DNA from 4 places in the Paenibacillus sp. 01L418 genome. Region 1 is predicted to be linked to each of the others. Evidence: riboswitches for the same ligand, from Rfam matches in the RefSeq annotation. Region 1 holds a riboswitch; each other region holds the start of a gene.
What was found. A riboswitch is a leader RNA that binds a small molecule or an ion and turns the genes downstream of it on or off. The one in region 1 is predicted to bind cyclic di-AMP.
Positions count from the first base shown of each region.

Region 2: it holds a riboswitch for cyclic di-AMP, as region 1 does, so the genes downstream of both, AC1DSE_RS12230 (ubiquitin-like domain-containing protein) here and AC1DSE_RS26325 (hypothetical protein) in region 1, are expected to answer to the same signal.
Region 3: it holds a riboswitch for cyclic di-AMP, as region 1 does, so the genes downstream of both, AC1DSE_RS05730 (TrkH family potassium uptake protein) here and AC1DSE_RS26325 (hypothetical protein) in region 1, are expected to answer to the same signal.
Region 4: it holds a riboswitch for cyclic di-AMP, as region 1 does, so the genes downstream of both, AC1DSE_RS03930 (C40 family peptidase) here and AC1DSE_RS26325 (hypothetical protein) in region 1, are expected to answer to the same signal.

Region 1 covers NZ_JBFTSN010000324.1:351-2,550, reverse strand. Annotated here, with positions in the region: gene metE (5-methyltetrahydropteroyltriglutamate--homocysteine S-methyltransferase) at 1-410, shown strand, start outside; gene AC1DSE_RS26325 (hypothetical protein) at 484-909, opposite strand; cyclic di-AMP (ydaO/yuaA leader) riboswitch at 913-1,074, opposite strand; gene AC1DSE_RS26320 (hypothetical protein) at 1,121-1,549, opposite strand; cyclic di-AMP (ydaO/yuaA leader) riboswitch at 1,989-2,187, shown strand.
Region 2 covers NZ_JBFTSN010000072.1:11,131-13,330, forward strand. Annotated here, with positions in the region: gene AC1DSE_RS12225 (TatD family hydrolase) at 1-255, shown strand, start outside; cyclic di-AMP (ydaO/yuaA leader) riboswitch at 440-620, shown strand; gene AC1DSE_RS12230 (ubiquitin-like domain-containing protein) at 869-2,017, shown strand; gene rnmV (ribonuclease M5) at 2,142-2,200, shown strand, end outside.
Region 3 covers NZ_JBFTSN010000025.1:995-3,194, forward strand. Annotated here, with positions in the region: gene AC1DSE_RS05730 (TrkH family potassium uptake protein) at 1-1,137, opposite strand, end outside; cyclic di-AMP (ydaO/yuaA leader) riboswitch at 1,228-1,432, opposite strand; gene AC1DSE_RS05735 (CPBP family intramembrane glutamic endopeptidase) at 1,678-2,200, shown strand, end outside.
Region 4 covers NZ_JBFTSN010000015.1:26,520-28,719, reverse strand. Annotated here, with positions in the region: gene AC1DSE_RS03935 (FAD-binding domain-containing protein) at 1-330, opposite strand, end outside; gene AC1DSE_RS03930 (C40 family peptidase) at 489-965, opposite strand; cyclic di-AMP (ydaO/yuaA leader) riboswitch at 969-1,122, opposite strand; gene AC1DSE_RS03925 (hypothetical protein) at 1,355-1,504, opposite strand; gene AC1DSE_RS03920 (hypothetical protein) at 1,540-2,124, opposite strand.

The DNA.
Region 1 (2,200 bases):
TCCGTCTATCGACTTCAGCTGTGCGTGACACAACACAAATTCATACACATATGTGTTATTGTGAGTTCCATGATATTATCGATTCCATTCTTGCGCTGGATGCGGATGTCATCTCCATTGAAACCTCGCGCAGCCATGGCGAGCTGATTCATAGCTTTGAGGAGAACACCTATGACCAAGGCATCGGCTTAGGCGTTTACGATATTCACAGCCCGCGTGTACCTTCAGTGGAAGAAATGGTCAGCATGATCGAGCGCGCCATTAAAGTGCTAGATCCTGCGCTCTTCTGGATTAATCCGGACTGCGGCTTGAAAACACGCGGAATGGAAGAAACGGTTGCTTCACTACGCAACATGATGCTGGCTACTTACCAAGTCAGAGAGCAGCGTGCTGCATTAGCGAAGGTTTAATCCCTAAATACAATAAGACAGTCCAGAACTAGGTTATCTGTTCTGGACTGCCTTTTTTTTCTTATGAACGAAATTAATCCAAAGAGATGTAGGAGACGGAACGTTGACGCAAAACAGACTCTTCATGGTCGTTGCTGTACGGGGCTGCATCGGCGGATTGTGCTAGGACATGCTTGACGGCGGAGACGAATAAGTCGAGAACGCGCCCATCCTGATCCGTTTTGTCATAGTGATACTGGTTAAGAGGTGGTAGAGGAATGCTGCCGATAAAAGACTGAAGCAGGTCGCTCCATCGTTCTAAGTCAATGAGCTCTTCTGTGTCGCTGGCAAATAGTTCACTCCAGCCGAAGCCTTGATTGCTTGTTAAACGAAGACATACGCGATGGCCTGCAGAATCGACGGCAAGAGCAGGAATGACGAATAGCTCGATTCGTGTGACAGATAAATAAGGGGTCTGTTCCGTAAAAAGATGCAGATTTCGTGCACAATTTGTCAACATATACATCTCTCCTTTATTCGCTTACGAGGTTAGCTGTCGGATTCGGGCTAGAGAGAAAGCCCTACCAGGGTTACAAATCCCTGGATTCACCCCTTGCGAATCGATCTCGATCGATCGCGATGGTTCCCCCGCTTTTTCATTCGAAAAATTCAGCGTAAATAGTTTACTCTTAATTATACCCTTCATTAACGCATCTGTAAATCAGAAGTGCTTAAAATAACGATACATAAGAGATAGCTTGTTTAAATAAAGTATGCTCTTCACGGTCATATTCACAGTTTGGAAAAGTGTAATGATTGGATTCTATATGCAAAGCAGCGGCTGCAAACAAATGAAATATACGCTCGTCCTTCATCATTGGATCTGTTTGAAAAACAAAAGGAGACGCAAGAGGAAGTGTGCCGATGAACCTTAGCAGCATACTGCTCCATCTGATCCAGTCGCAAGGCTTCTCGGATTTTTTAATAAACAGCTCACTCCAGCCATGACCATTAGCAGTGGAGAGCCTCAGGCAAACACGGTAACCATTCGATTCAAGCAAGCAAGCCGGCAGCACAAACATTTGAATTCGTTTAATTTCAAACAAGGCAGCAGGATGATTTTCCAAGCTTGGCAAAGGTACTTCAACTGGTGTAGACATCAATGAGATCTCTCCTCGATTTGAATAATTCACCGATAATACTCAGCCATATTGGCTTGCCGTCTATGGTAAACCCGAAATGCAATATTGTAAAACTGTGGTATATCGTGAAAAGGCAGCCATATGCCATATTAAAAGAAATCCATTCGTTATGGCAGTAAAAAGATATTTATTCTTCGAAATACTCGTTTATTCTCTTCCATTCTCGATTATAGAGAAATCTGATTATTCACGCATAAAATCGTTGGAAAGGGATTGAACACTATTTTTGAAAACAAGAGTAAAACTGAGAAATAGTGAGATATCGAGAGATCGAAATGAATGTAAGCGTTGCGAATCGCTCTGCAAGGCTGAAACTGGCTAAATTAGGTAGCAGACTGCCTTTACAGTATTTATAGCGAGGAGTAATATTCGATACAGGATTTATAAATAAGTTTCGATTTACTGATCGCTGAGTTTCCGTGAAAGCGGAAGCGGGGGAACCAATAATGACGCGATGCGCCTGTTCGATGTGAGAGTCGAACAAACGCAGAGCAGGGGTGAATCTTTGACAGGTGCCATGGATACCGGTCAAAGTAGGGCGACTCTCACCGCCCGAATCCGACAGCTAACCTCGTAAGCGTGGACCGAGAGAGGAATGATGAAGCTTGT
Region 2 (2,200 bases), on a different contig from region 1:
ATATCATTTGGAGGACCCGTTACTTTCAAAAATGCAAGGGTGCCAAAAGAGGTGCTTAAGCAGGTTCCGATCGACCGAATTTTGATCGAAACGGATGCTCCATATTTAACTCCTCACCCGTTCAGAGGGAAGCGAAATGAGTCCTCTTACGTCTCTTTAGTTGCAGAGACAGCAGCCGAATTATTGGGCAAAACGGTAGAAGAAATAGGCGTAATTACGACTGAAAACGGTCGAAGATGTTTTGGTATTGTCTAAAAACGAGAGGAATAATGAGAAATAGAGACCTTTATCGCGTAAAAACTAATTTTTATAGCGATAATCGCTTATTTTTTCCTGCTTTATCCTGCTTTTTCGCTTAAATCGTCTTTTATCGTATCTTTACAATTGACCTCGTATGAAGGTATGATTCATCTCAGAGCAATAAAATTTTGTATTGGATTTCCAGTTTACGCTTAATCTCCATTCGGAGAGCGGGGGAACCATGTACGGTTTTTAATTCCGTATTTTGAATTCTTCAGGGGTGAATTTCGAAGCCATTGCCATGAGCATTGTGTAACGAATAGGGCGACTCTCTTGTCCGAATCCGTCAGCTAACCTCGCAAGCGTTATAGAGAGTGATCAACCTCGTGCATCCATTTTTCTGTATCCCAGTGAATCATTTAACCGGGAAGCCACGAAACAGATCCTCTGTCGACGGCTTCTTTTTATTTTCGAATAATCGGGAATTTGTCGACATAGGGATAAAAGATGGGGGTGGGAGGATCGATAGCAGTACTGGATTGCGTGCTCGCACGCCAATATACTATAGTCGCGTCAGTTGTATCATGCGTAACACTTGGCGGCGGGGCTATGAAGGAGGACCGATGAAGTGGGAATACTCCAGGTTAAGGACACCCATGGGAAACGATCATCCAGCATGTCTTTCGCATTGCGATGGAAGCGTGAAAACTTGCGTTTGATTCTTTTGAGTGCTACTATCTCAATCGCTATGACTTTCATGTTTTTGGTGTTGTTGTACGGAACGGCTGTCAAAAGCGTCTCCGTAGTAGTGAACGGACAAGAAACCATTGTGGAAACGAAGCAATGGGTCCTGCAACGCCTACTGGATGAACAAGCTATCGCAATTGGACCACATGATGAGGTGTCCATACCGCTTAATGCGGCAATAAAGGACGGAGATCGTATAGAGGTGACTCATGCGATACCGGTAATTGTGAAGGCTGATGGCAAGACCTCTACTGTATATACGACAGAGAGAACAGTGCAGGCAGCGATCGAGGAATTACATATTCCAGTTCGTGGTCAAGATAAAGTAATACCTCCGCTTCATACCGTTTTGGACAACGAATTGACTGTAACCGTCGTTCGCGTAGATAAGAAGGTAGCTGAGACAGAGCGTGCAATGCCATTCTCTATTGTGAAGAAGAACGATCCAACGCTGGAAGCGGGCAAGCAGAAGCTTGTTCAACCCGGCAAGGAAGGTCTGATCGTAGAGAGTATCGAGAAGCAGTACGAGGACGGTATTCTTATATCGAAGAAGATGGTCAGCAAAGTGGTTGAAACCGCTGCGGTTAATCAGGTTGTCGCCATCGGAACGAAGAAGGAAGAGCCTAAAGTATCTGTGCTCTCGAACAAGAGCCCGAGCTTTACTTCGCTTACGAAGAGCGGTGTAACGTTTAAGGCGAGAAAAGTACTTAAAAATGTCACGTTGACTGCTTATTCTGCAGACCTCTCTTCAACAGGAAAAGATGAAAGCCATCCGGAATACGGGATTACATCATCAGGCACTCGTGTGCAAGAGGGTCGGACGATAGCTGTTGATCCGAAGGTTATTCCCATCGGTTGGTGGGTTTATATTGAAGGAATCGGTTTCCGCCGCGCTGAGGATAAAGGAAGTGCGGTTAAAGGCAACAAAATCGACGTATACTTTGATAGTACAAAGATTGCGAACAAATTCGGCAGGAAAAAAGGCATCACTGTATATGTGCTGGGGCCGAATAAACCAACTGCAAGCTAATTGAGCGGTTACCATCATCTTATCGCAATAATCAATTAAATATGCCATCATAAGGAGAGGCACTGCCTCTTCTTTTTGCATGTCTAAGGGTCTAATACAGTTTATGTAGAAGGGGATGATCTTGGTGATCAAAGAGATCATTGTCGTTGAAGGCAAAGATGATACCGTTGCAATAAAAAGGGC
Region 3 (2,200 bases), on a different contig from region 1:
CTTTATAAAAGCTTGATCCTCCGTCATCGACAAGATCATCGTTACAATAATGACAAGCGATAAAGAGATCAAAGTAATCGTGAGTGCTTTAAAAATTCTGTCTTTGCCTAATCTGTAACGGAAAAGAACGATGTCCTCTCGTCCTCTAATCATTGCAAATACAGCGCCGACCAGCGTTGCAAAAGTTGTTGTTTTGATACCGCCGCCCGTCGAGCCGGGCGAGGCGCCAATAAACATTAATATAATGGTGAAAAACATCGTTGCTTGCCGGATAGCCGTATAATCAAGCGTATTGGCTCCTGCCGTCCGCGGCGTTACCGACTGGAAGAACGAGGACAAAATTTTCCCGCCCCAGTCCAGAGAGCCCAGTGTCTTCGAATTCGAGAATTCAAAAATAAATATGACGAGTGTCCCTACTGCAATAAGCGTTCCTGTCATAGATAGCACGACCTTGCTGTGCAGCGACAGCTTGCGGTTTTTGCGGAACTCCATCAGGTCCGACATAACGACAAAGCCGAGTCCACCCGAAATAATCAGCATCATAGCTGCAATATTGACGACTGGATCAGAAACGTATAAGGTCAAGCTGCGATAGTTCCCAAAAATATCAAAACCAGCATTGTTAAACAATGAAACCGCATGAAAGGCTCCAAAATAAATCGCTTTGCCCAGCGGCATATCAAATGCAAACCTCGAAGCAAACAACGCAGCGCCAATAAGCTCTATTGTCAATGAATACACAATAACGCGTCTAATCAAACGCACGATGCCTTCCATGCTCGACTGGTTCATGGATTCCTGCAGCAAAAGCCGCTCACGCAGCGAAATCCTCTTGCGAAGTACGAGCGCTACCAGCGTTGCCATCGTCATAAATCCGAGTCCGCCAAGCTGGAACAGGCACATTAATATGATTTGACCCCATATAGAGAAATAAGTTCCGGTATCAACGACAACTAACCCTGTTACACAGGTTGCCGAGGTTGCCGTAAACAGCGCATCTATAAAAGGCAATCTCTCACCGCTTACCGATGCAAAAGGCATGGATAATAATAAGGCACCCAGCAATATAATAAGAGCGAATCCACTTACCAAAATACGCGGGGGTGACCACTTCAAAACATTCCAACTAACCTTCATTCATTTCCCTTCTTTTTGATTATGTCATATTGTCATTTATTGTTTTTAAGCATAAAAAAAAGCACTGGAAACTCAAGTGCTCGTGCGATGAGTCCTGTTCCAATACGCCTTCGAGGTTAGCTGACGGATTCGGGCCTGGACAGGCAGCCCTATTCAGCGGAAGAAGACGATGCTTCACCGCTAAAATTCACCCCATGCTATCTAATGTTGAACTGCTTTGCTTTCAGCAGGCTCATCCATTTAGACAACTTTATGGTTCCCCCGATTTCCTTAGGAAATTCGGCTATGCTATGCAATTAGTATGACGATAACGATTATAATCCCTAAGCACTCCTGATATAAAGGTGACGTTTATGACAAACAGGACGATATTAGCTCAAATTAGGGCAATGGGACGAACCAGCACATAGCTAGCTTGCTGGACATCGTTATTTCGCATTTTTTTGAAAACAAACGGTCATTTTCATTGGATAATTTAGGGATTCATATGTTAAGGTAATAAAATGAGCTATTTATTATGAAGACAGTTGAGGTGAAACTATGATTGATTCTATTAAACCCAATGAATGGAAACGATTTATATGGGCAGCAGTTGCTTGCTTTATTATTTATGGAGCCGTACAAATCGTTCCAATGATTACAGCTATCTCATCTGGCGAAATGAATACCAAGGTCATTACGAAATCAGCGGCGGAGGATAAGGCGTCTGCATTTGTTGAAAAAGAAACAGGCTTGAAGGTGAAATCAGCTAAAGCTGTACATCAAACCGATAAAATTATGAATGGCTACTTATCTAAATATGAGCTAGTCAAAACATATACGGATAAATATGACCCTAGGTTTCCTACAGATACGTTTCAGGTTGATCTTAAATTCGTAGGCGGCGGCAGCGGATATGTTTATCTGCATATGCACAGCGGGAAAGTCGTAGCTTGGAACTTGAAGCTTGATGAACTCGACGGTCAAAGACTAACAGAAGATGAAATGCAAAAAGTGGTTAAAACATTTTTGAACAATCAATCATTCAACAGTGAACAATTTTTAATTAACAAACAAATGAAAC
Region 4 (2,200 bases), on a different contig from region 1:
AAGCTGCTCATCTCGCTGCCGTGAGTAAGGCGTATAGTCTGTGTGAACAATAACCTCATCAATAGGATGCGCATGCAGCAGTGCTTCGGTGATCGCAGCAGGATTACCATAAAGCACATGCAGTTCCTTTCCTGCATTAGAATAGCTGTGCAGAAGCGAGGCGGCTTGCGCCATGAAATTCCGGCCGCTATGACTAGTTAAACGGCCATCTCCTGTAATAACGGGATCTATGATTAGCAAATGAATGCCTTGTTTCTCTTTTTTCTTCAAATAATCAAAAGCGCGCAAATCTGCAATACGCAAATCCTTGCGGTGAATAAACAAATACATCAGTGATAGCTCCTTCCATAAGCGCAACATTGAACGGCCGCATTCCAGCTGGAATGAAACAGCAAAGCCGCAAGTCATTTGTCGTCAGAGGACAAAAAACTGCGGCTTTGCTAGATGAGTCTACCCGTTCAACCCTCAAGAAGAGGGATTAGGTTGCTCTATTTTACGTCAACGTTGGCTTGGTATGAATCAGCATCCATGATACGACGAGCAGTTACATATCGTCCCTCATAGTACTCGGAGTTAAGTTTGTCAGTTACAACGCCTCTGCTCGAGGATGAATGTACAAACTTTCCATCTCCAATGTAAATGCCAACATGGGATACGGCGCTATTATTGCCGCCAACTGTGTCGAAGAACACAAGATCTCCCGCAATGAGGTCAGCCTTAGCGACCTTTGTACCTTCTTTTGCTTGCGAACCAGAAGTACGTGAAAGCTCAATGCCCATTTTCTCGAACACATAGCTCGTGAAGCCGGAGCAATCAAAGCCTTTCGACGACGTTCCGCCGCTTTTGTACGGAGTGCCAATAAGATCATTAACAATTCCGTTCAATTTTGAGTCAGCGAAAGCGCTTCCCGCTTGAAAAGCGAGCACGAGAACGAGACCCAGGATTAATGTGGTAATCTTCTTCAATTGTGAAACTCCTTCCAATGCCGACGAGGTTAGCTGTGGGGTTCGGTTGAAGGCTCCCTATGATTCCTCGGGCGTTTGAAAAAAACTCAAACGTCGGAATCAATTCACCCAAAGTGGTTCCCCCGTATCCCAATAGGGAATTAGGCAGTTTTTTTATTGCTTTGAGAAATATTCGATTATTTTCAATGATCTCCTGCCTTTAGTGGCAATTTCTAATAATTCTCATGTAACCTTTTGACAATTTGCTTCGTTAAACCGTTCTTTCTGTAATATAAACACGCCATAGTAGTGCTTTCTAACTAAATACATGGAGTCAATTTCATTAATTATGTGGATGTTGTGTAAAATATACCGTTTTGTCCTTTAGGCGCTATATCGCAAGGACTAGCTTAAAGTGCCGTAAACGGCGGTATTTCACCATTTTGCTCCTCATAAATTAGAAAAATCTCATCTATATCACTCGTGAATAAGCGTAGATTCAGACAGCCTAGCTGCTGCTCCAGATAGAGCGGCAGAAATAGACAAAGGAGGCTGTTCATGAGAACAGCCCCCTTTGGGCAATCGAAAAAAAGATTTATTTTGCAGTAACGATTTTTTCAGAAATGAGCTGTGGATCGTTGTTTTTTTGCTGCATCCAAAACTGTACCTTGTATTTTCCGGCATTTTTGAAATCGTAGGAAACGAGCTTGGAGCTGAACCAAAAGGTGTCTTTTTCGACGAACTCTTTAAAATCATCATCATCCTGGCTGCGGCTGTCGATTGTCGTTTCCTTATCATTAGGATCAACGATGGTCACTTTGAACTCTGAAATCGCCATATTCAAATTATCGATTTGTGCTTGCACTAAAAATTTCTGAACACTGCCTTTATCAACCTGTCCGAACATAGCTCGCTTCTCGTTCATTAGAAACATATGCACATTGGGCTTCTGAATAATGAGCTTCTTATCATTGCTCTTCCATTGGACGAAGGCTTGAAGGCTGTCACTTAAAGAACGAATGCTAATATAAACCTTATCATCCACAACGACAGCATCGTCAGTGGATTGCTTATTATTATAAAGGAGCGTTACCTTTTGAAATAGTTTGTCTGCTGCAACCAATGAACCGCCCGATAAGAGCAATACCATGGATATAATAACTAGTTTTTTACGCATCATTTGTGAATATCCCCCATTTTTGATTTTCTTTCAGTTATTTATACAGAACTGCCATCATTTAGTTGCGGTTAGTTGT